One region of the Pseudomonas sp. BN515 genome, then DNA from elsewhere that is predicted to be linked to it. Evidence: predicted binding sites of a transcription regulator. Region 1 holds the regulator's gene; each other region holds the start of a gene.
What was found. Region 1 encodes FliA, which starts transcription of late flagellar genes. Its sites were predicted from a motif close to CTAAAGTTTNNNNNNNNNNNGCCGNTAA; they were not measured.

Region 1 (7,395 bases):
TAGACCTCGTCGGCCTGGAAGTGGGATACCGGCTGATTCCGCTGGTGGACCGCAACCAGGGAGGCCAGTTGCTGGCGCGGATCAAGGGCGTGCGCAAGAAGCTGTCCCAGGAGATGGGCTTCCTGATGCCCTCGGTGCATATCCGCGACAACCTCGACCTGCTGCCCAACGCCTACCGGCTGACGTTGATGGGTGTCAGCGTGGCCGAGGCGGAGGTCTACCCGGACCGCGAACTGGCGATCAACCCCGGCCAGGTGTTTGGCACCCTCAACGGCGTCGCCGCCAAGGATCCGGCGTTCGGCCTGGAAGCGGTGTGGATCGACGCCAGCCAGCGTGACCAGGCGCAGTCCCTCGGTTACACAGTGGTGGATGCCAGCACCGTGGTCGCTACCCACCTCAACCAGGTACTGCACAAGCACGCCCATGAGCTGCTGGGTCACGAAGAAGTGCAGCAACTGATGCAGAACCTCGCCAAGAGTTCGCCGCGCCTGGCCGAAGAGCTGGTGCCCGGCATGGTGTCGCTGTCCACGCTGCTCAAGGTGCTCCAGGCGCTGCTGCAGGAGCAGGTGCCGGTACGCGACATCCGCACCATCGCCGAAGCCATCGCCAACGTGGCACCCAAGAGTCAAGATCCCGCCGCGCTGGTGGCGGCGGCTCGTGTCTCGCTGTCCCGTGCAATCGTGCAAAGCATTGTGGGACTAGAGCCGGAGCTGCCTGTGATCACTCTGGAACCCAGGTTGGAACAGATATTGCTGAATAGCCTGCAGAAGGCCGGACAAGGTTCGGAAGATGGCGTTCTCCTCGAACCCGGAATGGCCGAGAAGCTGCAACGTTCCCTGGTGGAAGCGGCGCAGCGCCAGGAAATGCTCGGCAAGCAGGCGATCCTGCTGGTGGCCGGGCCGATCCGGGCGATGATGTCGCGCTTCGCAAGGCTCGCCGTGCCAACCATGCACGTACTGGCCTACCAGGAAATACCGGACAACAAGCAGGTCACCATAGTCGCGACTGTGGGGCAGAACTAACCGAGGTCAAGGACCATGCAGGTCAAACGTTTCTTCGCCGCCGATATGCGTCAAGCCATGAAGTTGGTGCGTGATGAACTGGGCGCGGATGCCGCCATCATCGGTAATCGTCGGGTTGCCGGCGGTGTCGAGTTGACCGCGGCGCTGGACTACCCGCTGCCCGCGCCGGCCCCGAGCAAGCCGAACCCGGCCCTCGAAGCCGAACTGCGCAAGACCCAGGCGCGCATCGCCCAGGCCCAGGCCGAACTGACGACCCGTGCCATCGCCGATGCCGGCAAGGACCGTCAATTGTTCGCCGGCCAGCCGCTGACCGCCATCGAGCCGGAACTGCCGGAATCCGCCCTGGCCGCCGCCATCGAGCGTCCGCGCGCCGTGCCGCGCCCGGTGGAGCCGGTCAGCGCGCCGAAATCTGCCGGCGTGGACCAGGCTGCCCTGGACGCAATGCGTTTCGAGCTGAGCGGCCTGCGCGAACTGATCGAAGTGCAGCTGGGCTCCATCGCCTGGGGCCAGATGCAGAGCCGCCGTCCGCAGCAGGCCAGCCTCTGGCGCCGCCTGCAGCGCATGGGCCTGCCGGCCGAACTGGCGCGCGCCCTGCTGGACAAGGTGGCCAAGGTCAGCGATCCGCGCCAGGCCTGGCGCATGTTGCTGGCGCACCTCGCACACGCCATCCGCACCCCGCAGATCGAGCCGATGGAAGAGGGCGGTGTGATCGCCCTGGTCGGCCCGGCCGGCATGGGCAAGACCACCACCCTGGCCAAGCTGGCTGCCCGCTACGTGCTCAAGTACGGCGCGCAGAACGTCGCCCTGGTGAGCATGGACAGTTTCCGCATCGGCGCCCAGGAACAGATCAAGACCCTTGGCCGTATCCTCAATGTGCCGGTGACCCTGGTCGACCCGGGCCAGTCCCTGACCCAGGCCGTGGCTCCCCTGACGCGCAAGCGCGTTGTGCTGATCGATACCGCTGGTCTGCCAACCAACGATCCGGCCCTGACCATGCAGCTCGAAGCGCTGGCCAGCCGGGCGATAAACGCGAAGAATTACCTGGTGATGGCGGCTACCAGCCAGAGCCAGGTGCTCAAGGCGGCCTATCACAGCTACAAGCGTTGCGGCCTGGTCGGTTGCATCATTACCAAGGCGGACGAAGCGGCCAGCCTGGGCGAGGTTTTGGGGCTGGCTATCGGCCAGCATCTCCCGGTAGCCTATCTGGCCGACGGCCCGCGAATTCCGGATGATCTGCAGGTTCCCCGCAGCCACCAGCTGGTGAGCCGCGCGGTCAGCCTTCAGGCTCCGGAAGACCCGAGTGAAGAAGCCATGGCCGACCTGTTCGCCGGGCTTTATCAGAATCCGGCGCGGCGCGCCGGTTGAAGAATGTGTAAGCCGCCCAGAGGGGCGGTGCTGGACAGCCAAATGGCCCAGTCGACCTAAGGCAAGGTATTTGAAATGGGTAGTATGCATCCCGTACAGGTGATCGCGGTGACCGGCGGCAAGGGTGGCGTCGGCAAGACCAACGTGTCGGTGAACCTATCGCTGGCACTGGCCGATCTCGGCCGCCGCGTCATGTTGTTGGACGCCGACCTCGGTCTGGCCAACGTCGACGTCCTGCTCGGCCTCACCGCCAAGCGCACACTGGCTGATGTGATCAATGGCGAATGCGACCTGCGCGACGTGCTGTTGCAGGGACCGGGGGGCATCCGCATCGTCCCGGCCGCCTCCGGCACCCAGAGCATGGTGCAGCTTTCGCCCATGCAGCACGCCGGCCTGATCCAGGCATTCAGCGAAATCAGCGACAACCTCGACGTGCTGGTGATCGACACCGCCGCCGGTATCGGCGATTCGGTGGTCAGCTTCGTCCGTGCGGCGCAGGAAGTGATTGTGGTGGTCTGCGACGAACCGACCTCCATCACCGACGCCTACGCGCTGATCAAGCTGCTCAACCGCGACTACGGCATGAGCCGCTTCCGCGTGCTGGCCAACATGGCCCACAGCCCGCAGGAAGGGCGCAACCTGTTCGCCAAGCTGACCAAGGTCACCGACCGTTTCCTCGACGTCGCCCTGCAGTACGTAGGCGCCGTTCCGTACGACGAGTCGGTGCGCAAGGCCGTGCAGAAGCAACGCGCGGTCTATGAAGCCTTCCCGCGCTCGAAGTGCTCGCTGGCCTTCAAGGCCATCGCGCAGAAGGTCGACAGCTGGCCGCTGCCGGCCAATCCGCGGGGCCACCTGGAGTTCTTCGTCGAGCGGCTGGTCAAGCAGCCCTCTGCGGAAAGCCCTGTATGACACCCGCCACTGGACTGCGTATGTACGGCAAGGCTCAGGCAAGGGATTCGCAGCATCAGTTGATCGAGCGCTATGCCCCCCTGGTCAAGCGCATCGCCTATCACCTGCTCGCGCGCCTGCCAGCCAGCGTACAGGTGGAAGACCTGATGCAGTCCGGGATGATCGGCTTGCTCGAAGCCTCGAAGAAATACGACGGCACCAAGGGCGCCAGCTTCGAAACCTACGCCGGTATCCGCATTCGCGGAGCCATGCTCGACGAGGTCCGCAAGGGCGACTGGGCACCGCGTTCGGTGCACCGCAATACCCGCATGGTGAGCGACGCCATTCGCACCATCGAGGCAAGAACAGGACGCGACGCTAAAGATCAGGAAGTTGCTGCCGAACTTGGATTGAGTCTCGAAGACTACTACGGCATCCTGAGCGACACCTTGGGCAGCCGCCTGTTCAGCTTCGATGACCTGTTGCAGGAAGGCGAGCAGGGCGGTCTGCGCGAGGACGCCGGTGTCACCCAATTTTCACCTTCCCATGATTTGGAAGACGAACGCTTCCAGGCTGCGCTGGCCGATGCCATCGCGAACCTGCCGGAGCGTGAGCGCCTGGTGCTGGCGCTGTATTACGACGAAGAACTGAACTTGAAGGAAATCGGTGAAGTGCTGGGGGTCAGCGAATCGCGTGTCAGCCAGTTGCATAGCCAGTGCGCGGCACGTTTGCGCGCACGGCTCAGCGAATGGCGCGCGCGCTGAACGGCACACCGCTTTCAGATTTGAACGGCGCACCCGGCAAGAGGGGCGTTTGAGACTGTACGGAGGTCGACTTGGACAAGAACATGAAAATCCTCATCGTTGACGATTTCTCGACGATGAGACGCATCATCAAGAACCTCTTGCGCGACTTGGGTTTCACCAATACCGCTGAAGCCGATGACGGCACCACGGCCCTGCCGATGCTGCACAGCGGTAACTTCGATTTCCTCGTGACCGACTGGAACATGCCCGGCATGACCGGCATCGATCTGCTACGCGCCGTGCGTGCCGACGAGCGCCTGAAGCACCTGCCGGTCCTGATGGTGACTGCCGAAGCCAAGCGTGACCAGATCATCGAAGCGGCCCAGGCCGGTGTGAATGGCTATGTGGTCAAGCCTTTCACCGCTCAGGTGCTGAAAGAAAAAATCGAGAAGATCTTCGAGCGGGTCAACGGCTGATGTCAGCCGCGAGGGCACCATGGACCAGAATGAACACCTGCTGGGAGACTTCGAGTCGACCCTGAAAGACCGTGCGCGGGAACTGGTGGAAAGCCTCGAGAAAGGCAACTTCACAGACGCCGTGCAACTCATCCACGAACTCAATCACGTCCGTGATCGCGGCCTCTACCAGGAAGTCGGCAAGCTCACCCGTGAGCTGCACAACGCCATCGTCAACTTCCAGATCGACCCGCATCTGCCCCACGCCCAGGAAATGTCGCAGATCGCCGACGCGACCGACCGCCTTTCCTACGTGGTGCACATGACCGAGAAGGCCGCCAACCGCACCATGGACCTGGTGGAGGAAAGCGCGCCGCTGCTCAACGGCCTGAGCGACGAAGCCCAGCAGCTGGGCGAGGAGTGGGGCCGCTTCATGCGCCGGGAAATCGGCGCGGACGGGTTCCGCGACCTGGCTCGCCGCATCGAGCAGTTCCTTGCCCGCAGCCAACGCGATACCGACGCCCTGTCGAGCAAGCTGAATGACATCCTGCTGGCCCAGGACTACCAGGACCTCACCGGTCAGGTCATCAAGCGCGTGACCCAACTGGTCACCGAGGTGGAAAGCAACCTGGTCAAGCTGGTGATGATGGCCAGCCAGGTCGATCGATATGCCGGCATCGAGCACGACCATGCCGTACTGCGCGCCGAGCTGGAACAACAAAAAAGTCCTTCCAGGGGTGAAGGTCCGCAGATCCATGCCGATATACGTGAAGACGTGGTGTCCGGACAGGACGACGTCGACGATCTGCTATCCAGCCTTGGCTTTTAGGGAGCGCTCATATGAGCTTCGACGCCGATGAAGAAATCCTCCAGGACTTCCTGGTAGAGGCCGGCGAGATTTTGGAGCAACTGTCCGAGCAGCTGGTCGAGCTGGAAAGCCGCCCGGACGACATGGACCTGCTCAACGCGATTTTCCGTGGTTTCCACACTGTGAAAGGTGGTGCCGGCTTCCTCCAGCTCAATGCCCTGGTGGAGTGCTGCCACATCGCCGAGAACGTCTTCGACATCCTGCGCAAGGGCGAACGCCGCGTGGATGCTGAACTGATGGACGTGGTGCTGCAGGCCCTGGACACGGTCAATGAGATGTTCAGCGAAGTGCGCGAGCGCAGTGAACCGACGCCCGCCACTCCGGAGCTGCTGGCAGCCCTGTCGCGACTGGCCGAGCCGGCCGGTGCCGAGCCTGCCCCCGTAGCTGCCGCTCCGGCGACCGCTGCGCCCGTCGAAGCACCGGCTCCCGTAGAAGCTACCGCCGATATCACCGACAGCGAGTTCGAGCAGTTGCTCGATGCGCTGGGTGACAGTGCTGGCAAGGCCGCCGAACCGGTCGCCGCCGCCACTGATGAAATCACCGACGACGAATTCGAAGCGCTGCTCGACCAGCTGCACGGCAAAGGCAAGTTCGTCGGTGCCGCTGAGCCGGAAGCCGTTGTCGCCGCCCACGCGTCCGCCTCGGCGCTGGCCACTGCCGGTGCGGGTGACGATATCTCCGATGACGAGTTCGAAGACCTGCTCGACCAGTTGCACGGCAAGGGCAAGTTCAACGGTGCCGTGGAAGCGACCGCCAGCGCTCCAATTGCGCCCGCAGCTCCCGCCGTGCCGGCCATTCCCGCTGCCGGTGGCGAAAACATCACCGACGACGAATTTGAAGCACTGCTCGACCAGCTGCATGGCAAGGGCAAGTTCAACGGTGCCAGCGAGGAGCCTGTCCCTGCGCCTGCTGTGAGCCGTCCGGCTCCCGCACCTGCACCCAAGCCGGCGCCCAAGGCGGAACCCGCCCCCGCGCCGCGCCAGGCTGCAGCGCCCGCTGCCGGTAACGGCGCGGCCGGTCCTGCCGTGGCCAGCGAGGCGGAAACCACCGTACGGGTGGATACCGCGCGCCTGGACGAGATCATGAACATGGTCGGCGAGCTGGTGCTGGTGCGTAACCGCCTGGTGCGCCTGGGTGCCAACAGCGGCGATGAATCCATGGCCAAGGCCGTGTCCAACCTGGACGTGGTCACCGCCGACCTGCAGACCGCCGTGATGAAGACGCGGATGCAGCCGATCAAGAAAGTCTTCGGTCGCTTCCCGCGCCTGGTCCGCGACCTGGCGCGCAACCTGAAGAAGGAAATCAACCTCGAACTGGTGGGCGAGGACACGGACCTCGACAAGAACCTGGTCGAGGCCCTGGCCGATCCGCTGGTGCACCTGGTGCGCAACGCCGTCGACCACGGCATCGAATCCCCGGACGAGCGCGAGGCCGCCGGCAAGCCGCGTACTGGCCGCGTGGTGCTGTCCGCCGAGCAGGAAGGCGACCACATCCTCCTGATGATCACCGACGACGGCAAGGGCATGGATGCAGCCGTGCTGCGTGCCAAGGCGGTGGAGAAGGGGCTGCTGGACAAGGACGCCGCCGAGCGCCTGACCGAGCTGGAGTGCTACAACCTGATCTTCGCCCCGGGCTTCTCGACCAAGACCGAGATTTCCGACGTGTCCGGCCGTGGCGTCGGCATGGATGTGGTGAAGACCAAGATCTCCCAGCTCAACGGCACGGTGAACGTGTACTCGCAGAAGGGCTCGGGCTCGAAGATCGTCATCAAGGTCCCGCTGACCCTGGCGATCATGCCGACCCTGATGGTGATGCTGGGCAACCAGGCCTTCGCTTTCCCACTGGTCAACGTCAACGAGATATTCCACCTCGACCTGTCCCGCACCAACGTGGTGGACGGCCAGGAAGTGGTGATCGTCCGCGACAAGGCACTGCCGCTGTTCTACCTCAAGCGCTGGCTGGTACGTGACGCCGCGGTGGAAGAGCAGGGCGAGGGCCATGTGGTGATCCTCTCCGTGGGCACCCAGCGCATCGGCTTCGTGGTCGACCAA
Region 2 (7,395 bases), on a different contig from region 1:
GCGGGCTAGATGCCTGGCTGGTGCTGAGCCTCTGTCTCGCCCTGGCATTCGTCCTGACCTTCGAGTTCATCAACGGCTTCCATGACACCGCCAACGCGGTAGCCACCGTCATCTACACCAAGGCCATGTCGCCCTACCGGGCGGTGATCCTTTCGGGGATCTTCAACTTCCTTGGCGTGCTGCTGGGCGGTGTCGGTGTGGCCTACGCCATCGTCCACCTGCTGCCGGTGGAGCTGCTGATCAACGTCAATACCGGCCACGGCCTGGCCATGGTGTTCAGCCTGCTGACCGCGGCCATCGCCTGGAACCTGGGCACCTGGTACTTCGGTATCCCGGCCTCCAGCTCCCATACCCTGATCGGCTCCATCCTCGGCGTCGGCCTGGCCAACGCCCTGCTCACCGACGTGCCGCTGGCCGAAGGTGTGAACTGGGGCAAGGCCATCGACATCGGCCTGTCGCTGATCTTCTCCCCGGCCGCCGGCTTCATGGTCGCAGCCCTGCTGCTGCTTGGCCTGAAGTGGATGTATCCGCTGTCGAAGATGCACAAGACCCCGGAAACCCGTAAGGAGCTGGACGAGAAGAAGCATCCGCCCTTCTGGAACCGCCTCGTGCTGGTGATTTCCGCAATGGCCGTGAGCTTCGTGCACGGTTCCAACGACGGTCAGAAAGGCATCGGCCTGATCATGCTGGTACTGATCGGTATCGTTCCGGCCAAGTTCGTACTGGACCTCAACAGCACCACCTACCAGATCGAGCGTACCCGCGACGCCGCGGTCCACCTGAGCCAGTTCTACCAGCGCCACACTGATACCCTTGGCGAGATGCTGGCCCTGGGCAAGAGCAATGGCAGCGACATGCCGGAACTCTACCGCTGCGATCCGAAGCAGACCGAGCCGACCATCGCCGCCCTGCTGAAGACCCTCGACGGCGTCTCCAACTACAAGGACCTGAGCGAAGAGCGCCGCGTCGAAGCCCGCCGCTACCTGCTCTGCCTGGACGACACCGCGAAGAAGGTGGGCAAGCTCTCCGAACTGCCGGCCCGCGAGAAGGCCGACCTGGAGAAACTGCGCAAGGACCTGACCGCCACCACCGAATACGCCCCGTTCTGGGTGATCCTGGCCGTAGCCCTGGCGCTCGGCATCGGCACCATGGTCGGCTGGAAGCGCGTGGTACGTACCGTCGGCGAGAAGATCGGCAAGCACGGCATGACCTACGCACAGGGCATGAGCGCGCAGATCACCGCCGCCTGCGCCATCGGCATGGCCAACATCTACAGCCTGCCGGTGTCCACCACCCACGTACTGTCCTCCGGCGTCGCCGGCACCATGGTCGCCAACAAGAGCGGCCTGCAGGGCGGCACCGTGCGCAACATCCTGATGGCCTGGGTACTCACCCTCCCGACCACCATCCTGTTGTCCGCCGCCCTCTTCTGGCTGGCCATCACCTTCATCGTCTGATTTGGACGAGCATGAAAAAGGGCGCCTTCGGGCGCCCTTTTTCGTTCCTGACTTTTCTGTAGGGGCGAATTCATTCGCCAAGGCAAGGCAGACCTTCGGTCTGCAAGTCGATTGAAATCGACCCTACAGAGGTAGCCGCGCCTTAACGGCGCTTGCTGCCTCCCAACAGCGATCCCATCAATCCACGCACCAGTTGCCGGCCAAGCTGGTTGGCGGCCTGACGTACCGCAGTCTTCATCGCCTGGCTGGCAAAAGTGCCCAGCAGTTCACCAGCCAAATCGCCCATGCCGGGTTGGCTGGCCTCGGCCTTGCCGCTCTTCTGCTCGGGTTCTTCGACCGGTGCCTGGGCCTTTCGAGCCGTGAGCATTTCATAGGCGGACTCACGGTCGATGGGTTTGTCGTAACGCCCGGCCTGGGGTGAGCTGCGTACCAGCACGGCGCGCTCGCTGTCGTTCAGCGGACCAATGCGCGACTGCGGTGGAGCGATGGCCACGCGCTGGACCATGGCCGGTGTGCCTTTCTCTTCCAGGGTGCCCACCAGGGCTTCGCCAATCCCCAGTTCGGTGAGCACGGTCAGGGTGTCGAAAGCCGGGTTGGGACGGAAGCCATCGGCCACTGCGCGCAGGGACTTCTGCTCCTTCGCGGTGAAGGCGCGCAGACCGTGCTGGATGCGCAGGCCGAGCTGGGCCAGCACATCATCGGGCAGGTCGCTGGGGGACTGGGTGACGAAATAGACGCCAACACCTTTGGAGCGGATCAACCGCACCACCTGTTCCAGGCGTTCCTGCAATGCCTTCGGGGTACCGCTGAAGAGCAGGTGCGCCTCGTCGAAGAACAGTGCCAGCACTGGCTTGTCGGCATCGCCGCGTTCGGGCAGTTGCTCGAAGAGCTCCGCCAGCAGCCAGAGCAGGAAGGTGGCATAGACCTTGGGCGCTTCGTGGACCAGGCGGCTGGCATCCAGCAGGTGGATGCGGCCACGGCCGTCGCGGTCGGGCTGGAGGATATCTTCCAGTTGCAGGGCCGGTTCACCGAACAGCGACTCGGCCCCCTGCTGTTCCAGGGTAGCCAGGCGCCGCAGCAGGGCCTGGGCGGAAGCGCCGGCGAACAGGGCGCGGTCTTCTCCAAGCAGCTCCGGATGATCCTTGAGGTGATTGAGCAGCGCCTTGAGATCCTTCAGGTCGAGCAACAGCAGGCCTTCGCGGTCGGCGACCTGGAAGGCGGCATAGAGCGCGGCCTGCTGGCTGTCGGTCAGCTCCAGCAGGTTACCCAGCAGCAGCGGCCCCATTTCACTGAGGGTGGTGCGCAGCGGATGGCCGGTCTGTCCGGCAACGTCCCAGAGGGTGACCGGGTAGGCCTGGGGCCGGTGGCCCAGCCAGGGCATGGATGCGATGCGTTCGGCCACCTTGCCCTGGGGATTTCCCGCCGCGCCAAGGCCGCAGAGATCACCCTTGATATCCGCCGCGAACACCGCCACGCCGGCATCGCTGAAGACCTCCGCCAGATGCTGCAGGGTCACCGTCTTGCCAGTGCCGGTAGCGCCGGCGATCAGGCCGTGGCGGTTGGCCAGTTTCATGGCCTGGGCGACGGCGTTGCCCTGCGGATCAGCGCCAAGCGTCAAGGACCGGGGTTCGGGCATTTTGCACTCCTCGAATTAAAGCTTTGATCGAATCCCGCCGATATATAAACCGACGTTTCTACTCAGTTTTTTCAGTACTCACGTGCCGTAAAGACTGGTGCCTGACCCAACCGGACGCAAGCAAACATGATCAAAAACCTGCGGTTCAGCCACAAGATTCTGCTCGCCGCCTCCCTGGTGGTGATTGCAGCTTTCTCGCTGTTCACCCTGTACAACGATTACTTGCAAAGGAATGCGCTCCGTGACGACCTGGAAAACTATCTGCAGGAAATGGGCGATGTAACCGCCAGCAATATCCAGAACTGGCTTTCGGGCCGGATTCTGCTGGTGGAAAGCGTTGCCGAATCCCTTGCCGCCAACCCATCTGGCGACGCCGTACCCACCCTGCTGCAACAACGGGCCCTGAGTTCCACCTTCGCTTTCACCTACTTCGGCACCCAGGACGGGCAATTCACCATGCGCCCGGACAGCGCCATGCCCGAAGGCTACGACCCGCGCACCCGTCCCTGGTATCAAGGCGCCAAGAGTGCCGGCGGAACCACCCTCACCGAGCCCTACGTGGACGCGGCGACCGGCCAGCTGATCATGACCATCGCCACGCCGGTGCAATCCCTCGGCGTCGCCGGCGGTGACCTGAGCCTGCAGACCCTGGTGCAGATCATCAACGCCCTGGACTTCGATGGCATGGGTTACGCCTTCCTGGTCAGTGCCGACGGCAAGATCCTGGTGCACCCGAACAAGGACATGGTCATGAAGAGCCTGCGGGACATCTACCCGCAGAACACCCCGACCATCAGCACCGGCTTCAGCGAAGTCGACGTGGACGGCACCACCCGCATCCTCACTTTCGCTCCGGTGAAGGGCCTGCCATCGGTGAACTGGTACATCGGCGTATCGGTGGACAAGGGCAAGGCCTACAGCATGCTTAGTGAGTTCCGCGCCTCGGCCATCGTTGCCACCGTGATTGCGGTGGTGATCATCATGATCCTGCTGGGCATGCTGATCCGCGTGCTGATGCAGCCACTGCACACCATGGGTCGCGCCATGCAGGACATCGCCCAGGGTGAAGGCGACCTGACTCGCCGCCTGGCGATCCATACCCAGGATGAGTTCGGCGAACTGGCCAGCGCCTTCAACCGTTTCGTCGAGCGTATCCACGGCTCCATCAGCGAAGTGTCCTCGGCCACCAATCACGTGAACCAGGTGGCCAAGCTGGTGCTGAATGCCTCCAACTCGTCCATGAGCAACTCCGACGAGCAGGCCAACCGCACCAACAGCGTCGCCGCCGCGATCAACGAACTGGGCGCCGCCGCCCAGGAAATCGCCCGCAACGCCGCCGACGCCTCGCACCAGGCCTCCTCCGCGCGCACCCTGGCCGAGGACGGTCGCCAGGTGGTGGAGCGCACCATCGCCGCGATGAACGAGCTGTCCGGGAAGATCCGCGCCTCCTGCGGCAACATCGAGACGCTGAACAGCAAGACGGTGAACATCGGCCAGATCCTCGAAGTCATCAAAGGCATCTCCGAACAGACCAACCTGCTGGCGCTCAACGCTGCCATCGAAGCCGCCCGCGCCGGGGAAGCCGGCCGTGGCTTCGCCGTGGTGGCCGACGAGGTGCGCAACCTGGCCCACCGCACCCAGGAATCGGCGCAGGAAATCCAGCAGATGATCGAGGAACTGCAGGTCGGCGCCCGCGAGGCGGTCACCACCATGACCGAGAGCCAGCGCTACAGCGAGCAGAGCGTGGAGATCGCCAACCAGGCCGGCCAGCGCCTGGGCAGCGTGACCCAGCGCATCGGCGAGATCGACGGCATGAACCAGTCGGTGGCCACCGCCACCGAGGAACAGACCGCCGTGGTCGACTCGCTGAACATGGACATCACCGAGATCAACACCCTCAACCAGGAAGGTGTGGAAAACCTCCAGGCCACCCTGCGCGCCTGCGCCGACCTGGACCAGCAGGCCGCACGGCTGCAGCAGTTGGTGGGGAGTTTCCGGATCTGACGGTGGGTGGTTGCTCGTGTGGGGGGCGAATTCATTCGCGACGGTGGGTAAAAAGAGCGTTATCCACCCTACGAAACCAGGTCGACTCCCAGCCACTCCAGCTCCCCTCACCCCAGCCCTCTCCCAAAGGGAGAGGGGGCAGATCGTGCAGGATGGGCCAGAGCCACAAACAAGAAAGGCGCCCTAGGGCGCCTTTTTCTTTTCTTCCTCTTCCTGCACCTTGCGCCACAACTCGGCGGCCCCGGGAAACTCGGTGCCGTTCTCCTCGCTCAACTCATCCGGGTCGTAGCGCCGGACGCAGCCTTCGCCGAGGGTGGGAGGCGGGGTTGAGGTGGCGCGGTCACGCGGGTCGGCCATGGCAGGGTCCTCAGACTTCCGGAGGTTGTTCGGGGTCGTGCTGGGCGAACGCCTTCACCGCACGCAAGACATCGCGGCGACTGATCTGGCCGACCAGCACGCCCTCCTCCACCACAGGGAAACGCCGACGCTTGTCACGCAGGAAGCGTTGGCAGACTTCGATGATGTCGGTTTCAGGGGAAACGCTCTCGACCTGGGTGGCCATGTAGCTGCTGACGCTGCCGCCGACGGCGTCGAAATATGCGCCGGAGAGAATGCCACGCAAGCAGTCGCCGTCGGAGATCATGCCGATCAGGTGGCCCTGGGAATCCACCACAGGAGCGCCGGATATCCGGTGCTCCAGCAGGCGGTCGATGGCCAGGAAAAGGTCGGTGTCGGACCTGAAGGTCACCAGGTGACGAGTCATGTAGTCGCGCACCTTGATGGACTTGAGCATGGGGCGGGCTCCTCTGCCGGGTGACCGGAGCGGATGCCCGCCGAAGGCATCAGTTGAACACGACAGTCTTGTTGTCGTGCACCAGCACCCGGTCTTCAAGGTGATAGCGTAGCCCACGGGACAACACCATCTTTTCCACGTCCTTGCCGAAGCGAACCATGTCTTCGATGCTGTCGCGATGGGTCACACGCACCACGTCCTGCTCGATGATCGGGCCGGCATCCAGCTCCTCGGTAACGTAGTGGCAAGTGGCGCCGATCAGTTTCACGCCGCGCAGCGAAGCCTGATGGTAGGGCTTGGCGCCGACGAAGGACGGCAGGAAGCTGTGGTGGATATTGATTACCTGATGGGCGTAACGCTGGCACAGCTCGGGCGGGAGGATCTGCATGTAGCGGGCGAGCACCACGGTATCGGCGTTGTGCGCTTCCACCAGGCGGGAAACCTCGTCGAAGGCCGGCTGCTTGTTCTTCGGGTCCACCGGAACATGGAAGTACGGAATGCCGTGCCACTCCACCATGCTGCGCAGGTCGTCGTGGTTGGCGATCACGCAGGGAATCTCGCAATCCAGTTCGCCGCTGTGCCAGCGGTGCAGCAGGTCGGCCAGGCAGTGGGAGTCGCGGCTGGCCATCAGCACCACGCGCTTCTTCACTTCGGAGTCGGTAATGCGCCATTCCATCGAGAACTCGCGGGCGATGGGCGCAAAGGCCTGGCGGAAACCGTCCAGATCGAAGGGCAGCGAGTCAGCACGGATTTCATGGCGCATGAAGAACCAGCCGCTCTGATTATCCGAGTGATGACTGGCCTCGGTAATCCAGCCGTTGTAGGTAGCCAGGAAGTTACTGACCTTGGCTACGATGCCGACGCCGTCCGGACAGGCAATCACCAGACGAAATGTGCGCATTTGGGAACACTCCAGAGACTTCGCAAAGGCGGCCATTCTAGCCAGTACGCGCAAAAACTTCAGTAACCTCGTGGCCTCCAGCGGATTGCCGCTGATCGCGGAACAACACAAGACAGGCAAACTAAGGGGTGAAGCTGGAGCTCGATATAGCGAGTACTCCTGGCGCAATTACGCATTAGAGGGGCCATGGGACTAGTATGAAAGAAGAAGTCGCCAACAATGCGTACAAAACTTTTCCTGCTTATTTACTTGCAGATAATCGCTGTCTATTATTGCTGACACTTCGCAATCGCAAGTCAACGTACGATTCCAACAAGGGACGCCGACATGTCGCTGATCAACGAATACCGGGCAACGGAAGAAGCCATCAAGGAGCTCCAAGAGCGCCTGAAGAACCTGTCCCAGGACGACAAGCTGAAGAAAGAACTGGAGTTCGAAGGCAAACTGCGCACTCTGATGGGTGAATATCAGAAGTCCCTGCGCGACATCATTGCCCTGCTCGATCCGGATGCCCGCTCCGCCAAGGCTCCGCGTGCCGCCAAGGCCGCTGCAGGCGGCAGCAAGCGCGCCCGCAAGGTCAAGCAGTACAAGAACCCGAACACCG
Region 3 (7,395 bases), on a different contig from region 1:
TCGGCCGCGTCACCTCCGACAGCAGCTGGACCCACGTCTGGCAACAGGAATTCGCCGAGGTGGGTGACCTGCATGGCGAATACCTGATGCACCCCTACCACTGGGGCTGGGTCGACCGCTGGTTCGACCCGGCATTCCCCGAGTGGACGGTCGAGGCCATCTGCCATGCGTACTGCCCGCTGCCGGCGAGCATCCTGGCGGCGGACTGAGCGAGCGCCGCGCAGCAGTCGCCACGGACGGCGATTATTCAACCCGGCGCGGCCTGCGCACGGCAGCGGCCTGCAGCCACATGCCCAGCGGCGAGGCGCTGGGTCAGGTGGAAGTTCTGTCGCGGGCCTTGACTGGCCGGCGGCAGGACGGGACACAGCCATAAAAAAGGCCACGCATTGCGTGGCCTTTCAGTTTCCCGGATGGATCACTGCCCCTTGGGCTGGTCCATCTTCAGCACCCCGTCCTCGAAGATGTTCAGCTTCTCCCGCAGCTCACGCGGCTGCACGGGTGCGGCCGGATCGCCCGCCGGGGTAGCCGGAGCCGACGGCGCGGCATCACTGGCGGGAGGCGGGGGCTGCTGCCCTTCCTCAGGCTTGGCACCGTCGCCCTGCTCACCCTCGATGGCACGCTGGGCCTTCTTGGTGAGGACGATGATGTCGATGCGGCGATTGACCGGGTTGAACGGATCCTTGCGGTCGAACAGTGCCGACGAGGCATAACCCACCACCCGCGCCACCTGGTCTTCCGGGTAACCACCAGCGATCAGGGTGCGACGCGCAGCGTTGGCACGACCGGCGGACAACTCCCAGTTGCCGAAATCGCCAGCGCCGGCATAGGGCTTGGCATCGGTGTGGCCGCTGATGCTGATCTTGTTCGGCACCGCCTTGATGGTCTCGGCGAGGATCAACAGGATGTCTTCGAAGTACGGCTGCAGGCGTGCGCTGCCGAGGTCGAACATGGGACGGTTGGCGGCATCCATGATCTGGATGCGTAGGCCGTCCTGGGTGATTTCAAAGAGGATCTGGTCCTTGAACTTGCGCAGCTCAGGGTTCTCTTCGACCTTGTTCTGCAACTCCTGCAGCAACAGCTCCAGGCGCTCGCGCTCGATCTGGTCGGCCAGAGTTTCCACCTGGCTGGCGTCCACCTGGGTCTTGTCCGAGGAGTCGGCCGCCGATTCCTGGGAATCGGGGGCGTCCTTCAGCTCGGGATTCAAGGTGCGGTCAGGCGCGGGCGTGGGCGTGCCGCCCAGGTCGATGACATACGGGCTGGCGCTTTCGGTGAAGCCGATGGGGTCCTTGAAGTAGCCGGAGATGGCTTTCTTCTGCTCCGGGGTGGCCGAGGACATCAGCCAAAGCACCAGGAAGAACGCCATCATCGCGGTGGCGAAGTCGGCGAAGGCGATCTTCCACGCGCCGCCGTGGTGACCGGCGGCGTAGCGTTTGACGCGTTTGACGATGATCGGCTGGTTGTTCTCCATGACTCAGCCTTCAGCTGCCGCGTACGGCCTGCTCCAGCTCGCTGAAGCTCGGGCGGTGGGCCGGGAACAGCGTCTTGCGACCGAATTCCACCGCCAGCGACGGCGGCATGCCGGATGCCGAGGCCACCAGGCAGGCCTTGATCGCCTCGAATACGTTCAGTTCTTCACGGGCATCGTGTTCCAGGGACACCGCCAGCGGACCGAAAAAGCCGTAAGCCGCGAGAATACCGAGGAAAGTACCCACCAGCGCCGCCCCCACGTGCTGGCCAAGGGCGGCCTGCTCGGCTTCGCCCAGCATCGCCATGGTGACCACGATGCCAAGTACCGCCGCGACGATACCGAAGCCCGGCAGGCCGTCGGCGATGCGGTTGACCGCGTGTGCCGGGTGCTCCAGCTCTTCCTTCAGGCTGGCCAGTTCCATGTCGAACAGGCCCTCGAGCTCGTGGGGCGCCATGTTGCCGGAGGACATGATGCGCAGGTAATCGCAGATGTAGGCGGTCATCCGTTCATCCTTGAGGATGCCCGGGTACTTGCTGAAGATGGGGCTGGCGGGGGCGTCCTCGATGTCGGCCTCGATGGCCATCATCCCTTCGCGACGGCTCTTGTTGAGGATTTCGTAGAGCAGGCGCAGCACTTCCAGATAGAAGCCGTGGGTGAAGCGGGTGCCGAACATCTTCAGCGACTTCTTGAACACGATCATCGTCGTGCTGCCGGGGTTGGCCTGGAGGAAGGCGCCCAGCGCCGCACCACCGATGATCATCACCTCGAAGGGCTGGATCAGCGCGGCAAGCTTGCCGTGAGACAGGATGTATCCACCGAGCACGCTGGCGAATACGACGATGATGCCGATGATTTTTGCCATAGGAAGGAAGCTTGAAGAGTCAGTAGAAAGGGTTATGAAAAGAGCCCCTTCTAATTATCGGAAGATATGCGCCAGACTATAGCCTGTTCAGGCGAAAAGCCAGATTGGCGGCCCCCTATGTCAACCGCAAAGCCCGTGCCACGCAGTCTCGACAGCTGGATCAAGCACCTCGACGGGGTGCGCCTGCCCGTCCCCGCCGCCGCCCATGAAAAAGTCCGCCGCGCTTTGGGTGATAGCCGTCGCTCCCTGCGCGATATCGCCGACCTGACCCAGGACAGCCCCGCCCTCGCCCTGAGCCTGCTGCGCGAGGCCAATGCCGCCGGCAACATTCTGAGCAGCCCGGCGGAAAGCCTGGAAGTCGCCCTCAGCCGCCTGGGTCTGAAGCGCGCGGAAGTCCTGCTCAATCGCCTGCCCGCCGTCCCCGAGGACGACATCCCGCAGTCGCTGCGTCAGCTGCAGCTGATCAGCCAGCACGCGGCGCAGCAAGCCAACGGCCTGTTCGCCGCCCGGCTGGCCCGCCTCTGGCAGGAAATCCACTGGTGCAGCCTGCTGTTCCTCTCCCCCCTCTGGCCGCTGCTGGCCAGCCACCCGGAGCTGTTCGATACCTGGGAGAAGCGCGTATTGGGCGATGGCGAACCGGCTGCCAAGGTCGAACGCGAACTGCTCGGCGTCCCGTTGTTGCGCCTCTGCCAGGCCCTCGCCGAGCACTGGAAGCTGCCCGACTGGATCATCCAGGGTTATCGCCTGCTGAGCGACGACCGCCGCATGCTGGTCAAGGCCCTGCACATTGCCCGCGACAATGGACATCCGCTGCAACAAACGCAGCAACTGGACGCCGATCCCATCTTGAGTCGCTGGCTGACCCAGCCCGGCAACACCGTCCTGCTGGCGAACGGCCTGGCAGTTTCCGCCCATGTCGGCTGGGGAGATGGACACAGCCTGCGCTGGCAGCGCCTCACCGGACTGTTCATGAAGGTGCCACTGGACGAACTGCAGCAGCAGGTTCACCAGCACGCCGCACACAGCGGACGCCTGCATGCCCGTGGCGACCTCTGGCACCCCGCCGAAGCCCTGCTCTGGCCGTGGAACCAGCACCGCCTGCGCCGCGAACCGGTTGCAGCACCGCCCCCTACCGCCGACGCCCTGGAAGACTGGCGTCGCTACTGCGGCGAGCTGCTCCGCGAACCGAGCCCCTTCGCCAACGTGGTGCAGCTTTCCGCCTGCGCCCGCGACGCCTTGGAAAGTAGCGGCATGCGCCGGGTCCTGGTGCTGCTGGCCGACCGCACCCACAGCCGCCTGCTCGCCCAGCAGCAGGCGGGCCTGCCCAAGGAAGCCAACGGCCTGCAGCTGGACCCGAACCAGAGCCAGGTGCTGCGACGCCTGCTCAGCCAGCCGGTCCAGCTACGCCTGGGACCGGACAACATGGCGCAGTTCTCCGCCCTGCTGCCCGGTCAGTTGAAGAGCCTGTTCCCGGGGCACCACCTTCTGCTGCGCTCGATTGCCGTGAACGGTCGGGTGGCCATGCTGGTGGTGGCCGACCAGGACGGCGCGCCCTTCGCCGAAATCAGCCTGCGCGCCTTCGCCAAGACGGCCCAATGCATCGAGCGTGCGCTCGCCAGCTTCGCCAGACGCGGCCGTTAGGCTTTCCTATACAATCTGCCACTTTGCCCATTACTGGAGGCTTCCATGTCTGCCTTCTCCAACCTGCCGCTGGTGATCGAACCGGCCGAGCTGGCGCCCTTGCTTGGTGCCGACGAGCTGATTCTGGTCGACCTCACCAGCGCCGCCCGTTACGCCGCCGGCCACGTGCCGGGCGCCCGTTTCGTCGATCCGAAGCGCACCCAGCTCGGCCAGCCGCCGGCACCGGGCCTGCTGCCCGCCAAGGCCGACCTCGAAGCACTGTTCGGTGAACTGGGCCATCGCGCCGACGCCACCTACGTGGTGTACGACGACGAAGGCGGTGGCTGGGCCGGCCGCTTCATCTGGCTGCTGGATGTGATCGGCCATCAGCGTTACCACTATCTGGACGGTGGCCTGCACGCCTGGCTGGCTGAAGGCCGGGAAACGAGCGATACCGTACCCGCAGCGGTCGGCGGCCCGATCCCCCTGACCCTGCACGATGAGCCCACCGCCACTCGCGAGTACATCCAGAGCCGCCTCGGCGCCGCCGACCTGGCCATCTGGGACGCCCGCGGCCCCGGCGAGTACAACGGCACCAAGGTCCTGGCCGCCAAAGGCGGGCACATCCCCGGCGCGGTCAACTTCGAGTGGACCGCCGGCATGGACCCGGCCCGCGCCCTGCGCATCCGCACCGACATGGCCGAGATCCTGCAGTCCCTGGGCATCACCCCGGACAAGGAAATCGTCACCCACTGCCAGACCCACCACCGCTCGGGCTTCACCTATCTGGTGGCCAAGGCCCTGGGCTACCCGCGCGTCAAAGGCTACGCCGGCTCCTGGTCCGAATGGGGCAACCACCCGGACACCCCGGTCGAGAGCTGAAGCGCCCATCAAGGAAATCCAATGAAAGAACGCCTCTTCATCATCAGCCAGTACCTGCTGCCGCATCACCTGCTGTCGCGCTTGGCTGGCTGCATCGCCGAATGCCGCGTGCACTGGTTCAAGAACGCTTTCACCACCTGGTTCGCCAAGCGCTACCAGGTGAACATGAGTGAAGCGCTGGTCGAGGATGTCACCGCCTACGAGCACTTCAACGCCTTCTTCACCCGCGCCCTCAAACCCGGCGCGCGTCCGCTGGACGAAACACCCGGCGCCATCCTCTGCCCGGCCGACGGCGCCATCAGCCAGATCGGCCCGATCGAGCACGGCCGCTGCTTCCAGGCCAAGGGCCACAGCTTCAGCGTGCTGGAACTGCTTGGCGGTGACGCCGAGCGCGCCGCGCCCTTCATGGGCGGCGAGTTCGCCACCGTCTATCTGTCGCCGAAGGACTACCACCGTGTGCATGCGCCCCTGGGCGGCACCCTGCGGGAAATGGTCTATGTGCCGGGCCGACTGTTCTCGGTGAACCAGAGCACCGCCGAGAACGTGCCGGAGCTGTTCGCCCGCAACGAGCGCGTGGTGTGCATCTTCGACACCGAGCGCGGCCCGATGGCCGTGGTATTGGTGGGGGCGATGATCGTCGCGTCCATCGAAACCACCTGGGCGGGCCTGGTTACGCCGCCCAAACGTGAACTGAAGACCTTCAGCTACGACGAAGCGGCGCGTGCGCCGATCACGCTGGAAAAGGGCGACGAACTCGGCCGCTTCAAGCTGGGTTCCACCGCCATCGTGCTGTTCGGTCCGGACCAGGTACGCTGGGCCGAAAGCGCGTGGCCCGGCAGCCAGGTGCGGATGGGTCAGCTGCTGGCCATGCCGAAGGACGCCTGACCGGATGCCATCCCGGCCGAACCCCAGCGTTCGGCCAGGACTGGATCAGGAAGTTGGCACGCCCTGGCGGGAATCTGCCAACGCCTCTACAGCCCAGCCATGGATAGGCTGCCACTGTGCAAGGATGCTGATAGAGTGCTGAAATTCAATCCATTACCTCACGCGAGATGTCGGAGAACTCGACCCGGATGGAGCACCAGAGCCCTCACCTGCTGTTGCGCGTACCCGCCCCTAGCAAACAGAGCCTGTCCTTCTGCGATGCCACCCCACGTGAGCTGAAACGCTGGATCGCCCATCTGCCCAAGGCCAACCTTGGGGAAACCGCCCGTCAGCTCTATCAGGCCCTGGTGGAACTCAACCAGCTGGTCACTCCGACTGACAACCGTCTGCAACTGCTGGAGCTGATTCGTCCGGAAGTACATTTCGTCTGCCAGCACCTGGAAAGGCACTTCCTCAATCAATCCATCGTCCTGGACGAGCGCCCGCGCAAGGTCGCCAATCTCTGCCAGGCCCTGCAGAACCACCTGGCCATCGGCTACAAGCTGATCATCGTGCAGGAATCGTCGCGCCCCAGCCGTGATCGTGACCGCGCCCAGCTCCTCGCCCTTGCCCTGCAACGGGCGACGCACAGCCTGAACGGCCCCTTGATCCGCTCCAGCCAACTCTATTGCCCGGTCCCCGAAGGTCTCTGGCTGGAACTGCACCAGCTCTACCAACTGGCCGAAAGCCGCCAGCTCCACCGCGTTGTCGTGCGTGATCCGCTGGCCCGCCATACGCAAGGGCTGAGCACCGAGCAGAGCTACCTGGCCGCACTGCTGCTGGGCTGCGCCCGCTGCAACCAGATGCGCCAGATCGGCATTGCCCGCCTGGCTGAAGTCCTCGCACCCTGGAGCGCCCTGGTGCGGCTTCAGTCCGCCGAGCTGTCGTCCAGTCTCTTCGCGGTGGCGCCGCAGCTGGACGGTCCCCCCCGCTACAAGTCGCTGTTCCAGGAAGTGGAGCCGCGCACCCTGCTGGGCCTGGACCCGCTGCCGCTGGTGGACGCCATCAAGGAATACCTGCTGCTGCCGGTCGAGCAGCGTGCCCAGTCGCGCCTGCAGGTGCCGGAGGGCATGACCCTCGATCTGCTGCAGCACGTGAGTTCGGCCTGGGGCGACATTTCCGAGCGCACCTTCCAGCGTAATCCCGGCCAGGGCAGCCTGACCCTGTGCATCGGCATGAGCGCCCTGCACTTCTTCCTCGCAGGCAGCCGTCCCTTCAGCGATGTGCTCAAGCTCCCGCAGGAAACCGGTCAAGCGGTATTCGACACTTTCGGCAAGCCAGCAGCGAAGGATGTCTGGGCCAACGCCTTCGACGCCCAGCCTACTCAGGGCTGGCAGCGCGGCATACCCCTGGAGGAGATCGAGTACAGCCGGCCGGTTTCCGCAAACAGCGCGCCGCCGCCCCAGGTCAGCGCAGGCCCGGAAAGCTATCCGACCTTCAACGTCGCTGTGGTCAACCACAGCCCCGGGGGCTATTGCCTGAGCTGGCCCAAGGAAGTCCCCAGCCAACTGCAGGCCGGCGAGCTGCTCGGCGTACAAGACGCACCCGGCCAGGGCTGGAGCATCGCCGTGGTGCGCTGGATCCGCCAGGTGCGCGGCGGTGGCACCCAGATGGGCATCGAACTCGTGGCCCCCCAGGC
Region 4 (7,395 bases), on a different contig from region 1:
TTCGCGAGTGGCTGGATCGCCATGCAGGCCATCCGAAGCTCTGCGCCGTGGGAGAAATCGGCCTGGATTTTTTCGTCCCCGAACTGGACCGCAACGCCCAGCAGCACCTGTTCGAAGCTCAGTTGACCCTGGCGGCCGAGTTCGAATTGCCGCCCCTGCTCCATGTCCGGCGCAGCCACGCGGCGGTGATCGCCACCCTCAAGCGCTTCCGCCTCAAACGCCCCGGCATCGTCCATGCCTTCGCCGGCAGCGTCGAAGAGGCGAAGGAATACCGCAAGCTGGGCTTCCGCCTCGGCCTCGGTGGTGCCCCCACCTGGCCCCAGGCCAATCGCCTGCGCAAGGTGGTGGCACAGTTGCCACTGGAAGACATCGTGCTGGAAACCGACTCGCCGGACATGGCGCCCGCCATGCACCCTTACGGCCGCAACAGTCCGGAATTCCTGCCGGACATCTGCGCCGCACTGGCGGAGATTCGCGGCGTCACGCCCGAGGAACTGGCCGAGGCCAGCACGCGCAATGCCTGTGAGGTGTTCGGTTGGGGCGGCCTGATGGGGTGAATGTTCCGTTGTAGGGGCGAATTCATTCGCCAAGGGCAGCGCAGTTGCCCCTTTTGGGGCGCGTCGGGGCAGCCCTGCGGGCTGCTTGGCGAATGAATTCGCCCCTACAGTGAGAGGAAACACCCCGCCCACAAAAAAGCCCGCCGATTGGCGGGCCTTTTCATTTCGGAGCCTCAAACGCGGAACGCGCCGATCAACTGCTTGAGCTGAGCCACCTGGCCGGACAGCTCGCGGCTCGCCTGCTCGGTCTGGTTTGCCCCCAGTGCGGTGCGCTCACCCGCGTGGTTGATCTCGACGATGTTCTGGTCGATGTCGTGGGCCACGGCGGTCTGCTGTTCTGCAGCGGCAGCGATCTGCTGGTTCTGGTCGACGATCATGCCCACCGCGCCGAGGATGTTCTCCAGCGCCGCTTGCACCTTGCCGGACTGGCTGACGGTGCCATCGGCCATCTGGTGGCTGGTGTTCATCGCCTTCACCGCCGCACCAACGCCACCTTGCAGCCGGACGATCATCTGCTCGATTTCCTCGGTGGACTGCTGAGTACGCTTGGCCAGGGTGCGGACCTCATCCGCCACCACAGCAAAACCGCGTCCCTGCTCGCCAGCGCGCGCCGCTTCGATGGCGGCATTCAGGGCCAGCAGGTTGGTCTGCTCGGCAATGCCCTTGATCACTTCCAGTACACGGCTGATGGAAGCGCTGTCCGCCGCCAGTTGGTTGATCACGTTCACCGACTGGTCGATCTCGCTGGCCAGCTTCTCGATGCTGCCCAACTGGGACTCCACCAGTGCGCGGCCACTGACGGTTTCCTGGTTGACGCTCTGCGCGCTGTCCACCGCCTGAGCGGCGCTGCGCGCGACTTCCTGCGCGGTGGCGGACATCTGGTTCATGGCCGTGGCCACTTGTTCGATCTGGCTGCGCTGACCGGCCACCGCCTGATTGCTTTCGCCGGAAACCTGCTCCACGCGGCCAGCCTGGCGTTCCACTTCCGCCACGGTATGACCCACCAGTTCAATCAGGTCATGGATCTTCGCCACGGTGCCGTTGAACACCTGGCCCAGTTCGCCCAGTTCGTCACGGCTTTCGGCGCGGAAATTGACCGTCATGTCGCCGCCGGCGACCTGGTCCATCACCTTGCCCAGGCTCTTCAGCGTGGTGCGGGTGGAGACGTAGAACCCGCTGTAGAGGTAGACGATGGCGAGGAACACCACCAGCAGCGCAACGACCAGCAGCACGGTCTGTACGCGCTTGCCGGCGAGGCGGCTTTCCAGCTCGGCCTTGAGGAAGGCCAGGGAGCCGTCGTTGAGCTGGTAGGTCTTCTCCAGCGAGGCGCTGACCTGGTCGTAGAACTGCTGCCACGGCGTGCTGAGGGTGTCGGCCATGATCACTTGGTCTTCGAACAGGGACGCACTCTGCTTGATGGTGTCGCGACTGGCGGCGGTCAGGCCGTCCAGCGCCTGGTGGCCCCGCGGGCTGCCATCCAGGGCATCGGCGATCTTCAGGCCGTACTCGGCGTTGAGCTTGTCCAGGTCCAGCAACAGGTCGTCCAGCTTGGTGCTGGCGGCCGAGTTGAGGAAGCCCTGACCAAGGGAATAGGCGCCGATGGCGCGGCCCTTGCCGAGGGCCATGGTCACCTGCGGCGTGGCCGTAGTGATCAGCTCGGTGATCTGGCGCACGTCGGCCTGGTCGTCCTGGCTGAGGCCCGCTTGGGCGGCAACGAACTTGATGAAGACCTGCGCATTGCCCAGCAGCTTCTCGATCATCGCGCTCTTGCTCTGCAGCGAGGTTTCGCCCTTGGCGGTCTGCAGGGCGCTGAGCAGTTCGTCGCGCTTGGTATTGAAGGCCTCGACCTGCTCGGGTTCAGAGACCACCGGCGCCAGGCCCTGGAGGGTCGAGAGCAGTTCCTGCTCAAGCGCTACGATGCGCTTTTCCAGATCCCCGGCCTGGCCGGACTGGCCGATCATCGAGTTGATCAGGACCAGGTCGTTAAGGCTCTCCAGGCTGCGGCGCAAGTTCAGGCTGGCGCCCAGCAGGTCGAGGCTCTGCAGTTCGGAGCGGGTACTGACGAATTGACGGTAGGAGTCGCGCACCAGATAGAAGTTGGTGATCAACATCGGCAGGAAGAACAGAACACTGATCAGACTGAACTTCATCCCGAAGCTGAGGCGGTTCATCAGCGCGATGGCAGGATACAACAGGGTCTTCACGAGACGTCTCCTGTTCTCATTTATTGTTATGGGCGCGCTCTGATCGGCTGACAGCGCTCAGCCAGGGCCAGGCAGCATCCCCACGCTGCATGGCGGCCGTCAGACTCAGTCAGATGATTCTGTGAGCTAAGTCAGAAAATTCTGGCGCGCTCATCTGTGTACCCGATATCGGCAGGAGTTTCTGTAACTAAAGGTTAATCGAGGCGGGACCCGCCCGGCGGTGGCACGGGCGGGCGAAAGGTGGAGGTCAGAACAATAGGGCCCAGACGGCGAAGCCGGCGTACCAGACCACGGCGGCACGAACCAGCAATTGCCAGAGGGCGTCCAGGGTTGCGACACCCAGGTCACCAGTGGTGGCCTCCGGCAATTCGGCAGCAGCGCGGCCAGCCAGTTCGATGTAGCGTCGCGCCGAAATCTCCCAGCTCAGCAGCTCATGCAGCAGCACCCGGCTGACACCGACGAAATTGCCCACCAGCGAGAAACTGGCCGCCAATACTCGCACCGGCAACCAATCGAAGGCATGACGGATCATTTCGGCTTGCTCGCGCAGAGCGGGCGCGGAAGCATTCTCCGAGGCGAGGGCGAGCAAGCGGTAGGCCAATGCCGCCACCGGACCGAGCAGCGCGTACCAGAAGATCACGGCGAAAAAGCCCTGATAGGCCTGCCACAACTGGTAGCCCTGCACTTGTTGCAGCAGGTCGCTGCCCTCATCCGCTTCCAGCCCGAGATCGCGCTCGGCGACATGGTAGGCGCCCTGGGTATCTCCGCGTCGCCAGGCATCGCGGAACGGACCGATATCGGCCAGTACGTCGCCACGGCCAAGGCTGTAGATGATCACCAGCAGGTGCACCGGCAGTGCGAGCCAGCCATAGGCAATGGGCTCCAGGGCCAGCAGCACCAGAGCAAGCAGCACCAGGGGCAACAGCACCAGCAGCGCCAGGATCGCCCAGGGGCGCTCGTTCATACGTGGATTGGCTTCGGCCTTGGCCAGTTCCCTCAGCCAGAAGCCATCCTGCTGGATATGCCGGCGCCAGGCGGAGAATTTCTCGATCCAGAGCACCAGCAACAACACCAGAAAATACATGGGTCCCTCCTTGTTCCTATTGTTTGAGCGCAGCCCGCAAACGCTCCCAATCAAACGCCGGCCCCGGGTCGGTCTTGCGCCCGGGAGCGATGTCACTATGGCCGCAGATGCGTTCAGGCGTGATGGCCGGATAGGCAAGCCGCAGCTGCTCTACCAATGCGATCAGCGAAGCGTACTGAGGTTCCGTGAACGCCAGGTCATCGGTGCCTTCCAGCTCTATCCCCACGGAAAAGTCATTGCAGTTCTCCCGCCCTTCGAACAGGGACACGCCGGCATGCCATGCGCGCTCCTGGCAGGAAACGAATTGGGTGACGGCGCCATCGCGTTCGATCAGGAAATGTGCGGACACCTTGAGATCGCGGATGCCTTCGAAATAGGGATGTTCGCTGGGGTCGAGGCGGTTCTGGAAGAACTCCTGCACCTTGCCCGTGCCGAACTGGGCGGGCGGCAGGCTGATGTTGTGGATCACCAGCAGGGACACTTCCCCCTGCGGGCGACAATTGAAGTTGGGCGATGGGCAATGACTGATGCCCTGGCACCAACCGGATGCGGGGTCCAGCTGCATGTCGGCTCCTTGGTCTGCTGCCCACTTTAGGCGCAGTGGAGCCATTTTAGCGAGAGGCGAACAGCAGCTGACATCCGTAGACTGAGCTCTGCGAAGCCCAACGCGCAGGGTAGAGGCATGGTCATGTTGGGTTTCGCTTCGCTCTACCGCAACCTACAAAAGCGGGTGTGCGGAAGTCCCGTAGGTTGGCGCAGAGCGAAGCGAAGCCCAACGATTCACTGTCGGCCCTTTGCGTCGGCTCAAGCCCCCTTGAGCCGACGCAGGTTGCCGATCACCGACTCCAGCGCGCGGTCGAACAGCAAGGCATCGTCCAGCAACCGGATGGCTTGGCGACGGAACTCCACGGCCAGACTCATACGGGTCTTTTCCAGCACCTTCATGCCCGTGCGATTGACGAAGATGTACTTGCCGGTGGGCTTGATCAGCGCCGCCAGCTTGCAACGCAGCTTGTGCTCTTCGTCTTCCTGGAATTCGACCCAGCTGCCGACCCGCAGGTTGTCGACGAAGCCGAGTGCTTCTTCATCATCCGCGAGGCAGTTCTCGGGCTCCTGCACCGGCGTCTCGCCGGGAGAGACCAGGACGATCTCCTCGACCACTGCGACCATGGCCGGCATCTCTTCCTCCTCCACCTCTTCCTCGTCCGGCAGGTCGAGCAGCAGGGGCGGAGATTCCAGGCCGTCGTTGGCTAGTACTTCCACCGGCTCGGGTTTGCGGAACCGCTGGAAGGCCTGAACGTGCAGCGCTTCCAGCTGGCTGAAGAATTCGCTGGTGGAGAACGGATCGAACGCGGCGCTGGCCAGCCCCTCGCGCAGGGACTTGAGCAGGCCCGGCACCAGCTCCAAAAGGCGGGCACGCGCCTCTGGCGCCTCGTGGGACTCCACGCTCCAGATCAGGTCATCCATGGTCTGCTGGGCGGACTGCCATTCGGCCGACTCCACGCCGTGCTTGAGGCAGGTCAGCAGCATGACCTTGCTCCAGGCCTCCTGCAGCAGGCGCACCACCACTTCCGGCAAGGTACGGCCGAGCAGGCGCTGGTTGAGCGCTTCTTCTACCTGCCGGCGGGCCAGTTCGGCCTTGGCGCGTCCCTCTTCGGCATCACGGGTGCGCTGCTCCAGCAATTCGCTGCGACGGCGCTCATCGCCGGTATAGGCGAGGAACTCGGCGAGCAGGTCGGAGAAGATCGTCGGGTCATCGACGAAATCGTTCAGCAGACGCTGCACCACCTGTTCGATGCGGTGGTAAAGGCTGTCGCGCTGGGCGTCATCCTGTTCCACCCAGCCCAGGGCGGCGGAGGCAATCTCGTTGAGCAGACGGCGAGCCGGGTGACTGCCGCGGCTGAAAAAGGTCTTGTCCAGCAAGGCGACCTTGAGCATCGGAATCTGCATCCGGCCGATCAGGGCCTTGAGCGAATCCGGCAGGGTGCGGTCGTCGAGGATGAATTCGAAAAGCATGGACACCAGGTTGATGACGTCATCGTCCACCTGCCCCACCACCCGCGCCCGGCCACTGCGAGCGCTGGCACGAGTGAGCAATTGGTCGAGGCTCAGACGCAGGTCGTAGTCATCATTGTGCTGCTGCGGCAGGTGCTGCTGCAGGTGCGAAAGTAGACGCATCAGGTCGAGGCTGCTGACCGGTACCGCATCGGCCGGATAATCCCGGCGCGGCAACACACTGCTGCCACGTACCTGGGACAGCAGGCCCTGGAGCACGCCGAAGACTTCCTGCACACCTTCTTCGGAAACCTGGCCAGCGCTTGCTGCAGTGCCAACCTGGGGTTGGGAGTGCGGTTGGGCCTGGCTCCCGGCAGTGCTGGAACGCTCCGGCTGGCGTCGGGCCGGTGCAGAGCGCAATTCCGGGAGCACACCGGCAGTGACCAGCAACTGGTTGGCTTCTGCGTAAACCTGGTCGAGTTCCGTAAGGACGTACTTCTCGAACAGTTTGAGGATGATCAGCTTGACCTTGATCTCCACGCCCAGACTGCGGCAGGCGTCGAGGAACGCCTCGCACAACGGGCGCGGGCCGAGCGGGTTGCTCTTGTCTTCGATCTTCTTGCTGACGAGGGTGTTGAAACGCGCCGTGAGGTGGCCGAGGGCGATGCCATCGCGATTGACGACCTTGGCCACCATGGCGTCCAGGGCCACGACTTCCTCTAGTTCGTCGTTCTGCACCAGGGACAGGCTGTCGAAAGACACCGCGTCCAGCTTCGGCGCCGCGCCTATTTCATACTGATTAAGGGAAGAAAATGACTCGAAGACCTTCTGCAGGAAGGTCCGCTCGATGCTCTTGCGCTTGAGGCGCAGGTCGCGCATCGCCTCGAAGAAAGCGTTCTGCTCGGCGTTGCTGGTGGCACGGTCCGCCATCTCGAAGAGGGTGTCGTCCGCATTGTCGAACAGCACCTGAAGCGCCTGCTTCAGCTGCAATGCCACTTTGTCACGCACCTGGATCAAGGCCACGGGCAGCCTTCCTACCGGTGAGGTTGGCGATTGCTGGGTGGCTCCCTTGTTCAGCGGCACCACCTTAGCGTCGGTCTGCATCACGAGCCTCCCGCAGGCCGGACCCTTCCGAAGGGTTTATCGGACCGCAATTCGAACATGGGGAGTCATCCATAACGTCAAGCATCTGGCGTCAAAAATAGAAATTTCCGATGTCATTATATGGATGATGCTGTGACAACCAAGCGGAGATTTCCTACAGACATGAATCAAGTCACAGATGCAGGGATTTAGACCGACCGACGCACAGCACACCGGACGCACACATCAGTATCTAGCAGAAAGCACGAACCGCTTGTTCCCCGGCGCTGCACCGGCCGTCGGCAGCCTTTATAATCGCCGCCATCCTGCCTGCGGAGCCCACCATGCCCAACCTTCTCCTCGCTGACCTCACCGCTGAAATCGAGGCCAACGTACGTACCGCCCTTAAGGAAGACATCGGCAGCGGCGACATCACCGCCCAACTCATCCCCGAGGATCGCCAGGCCCGCGC

Region 2: a site for FliA is predicted at 3,110-3,137, ahead of E8E91_RS01365 (methyl-accepting chemotaxis protein). Genes of this name have one in related genera too.
Region 3: a site for FliA is predicted at 2,385-2,412, ahead of motA (flagellar motor stator protein MotA). Genes of this name have one in related genera too.
Region 4: a site for FliA is predicted at 2,927-2,954, ahead of E8E91_RS25495 (methyl-accepting chemotaxis protein). Genes of this name have one in related genera too.

Annotation. Positions count from the first base shown of each region.
Region 1 covers NZ_SSOH01000024.1:39,117-46,511, reverse strand. Annotated here, with positions in the region: gene flhA (flagellar biosynthesis protein FlhA) at 1-1,022, shown strand, start outside; gene flhF (flagellar biosynthesis protein FlhF) at 1,038-2,387, shown strand; gene fleN (flagellar synthesis regulator FleN) at 2,463-3,296, shown strand; gene fliA (RNA polymerase sigma factor FliA) at 3,293-4,039, shown strand; gene E8E91_RS06285 (chemotaxis response regulator CheY) at 4,123-4,497, shown strand; gene E8E91_RS06280 (protein phosphatase CheZ) at 4,517-5,305, shown strand; gene E8E91_RS06275 (chemotaxis protein CheA) at 5,317-7,395, shown strand, end outside.
Region 2 covers NZ_SSOH01000011.1:23,207-30,601, forward strand. Annotated here, with positions in the region: gene E8E91_RS01355 (inorganic phosphate transporter) at 1-1,457, shown strand, start outside; gene E8E91_RS01360 (helicase HerA-like domain-containing protein) at 1,600-3,093, opposite strand; gene E8E91_RS01365 (methyl-accepting chemotaxis protein) at 3,220-5,097, shown strand; gene E8E91_RS01370 (hypothetical protein) at 5,281-5,454, opposite strand; gene E8E91_RS01375 (CBS domain-containing protein) at 5,465-5,890, opposite strand; gene purU (formyltetrahydrofolate deformylase) at 5,940-6,791, opposite strand; gene mvaT (histone-like nucleoid-structuring protein MvaT) at 7,119-7,395, shown strand, end outside.
Region 3 covers NZ_SSOH01000093.1:132,288-139,682, forward strand. Annotated here, with positions in the region: gene E8E91_RS28340 (Dabb family protein) at 1-209, shown strand, start outside; gene motB (flagellar motor protein MotB) at 416-1,468, opposite strand; gene motA (flagellar motor stator protein MotA) at 1,479-2,330, opposite strand; gene E8E91_RS28355 (HDOD domain-containing protein) at 2,448-3,971, shown strand; gene rhdA (thiosulfate sulfurtransferase) at 4,017-4,832, shown strand; gene asd (archaetidylserine decarboxylase) at 4,854-5,717, shown strand; gene E8E91_RS28370 (molecular chaperone) at 5,906-7,395, shown strand, end outside.
Region 4 covers NZ_SSOH01000091.1:1,029-8,423, reverse strand. Annotated here, with positions in the region: gene E8E91_RS25500 (TatD family hydrolase) at 1-557, shown strand, start outside; gene E8E91_RS25495 (methyl-accepting chemotaxis protein) at 731-2,761, opposite strand; gene ampE (regulatory signaling modulator protein AmpE) at 3,009-3,845, opposite strand; gene ampD (1,6-anhydro-N-acetylmuramyl-L-alanine amidase AmpD) at 3,862-4,410, opposite strand; gene E8E91_RS25480 (DUF1631 domain-containing protein) at 4,650-6,944, opposite strand; gene nadC (carboxylating nicotinate-nucleotide diphosphorylase) at 7,268-7,395, shown strand, end outside.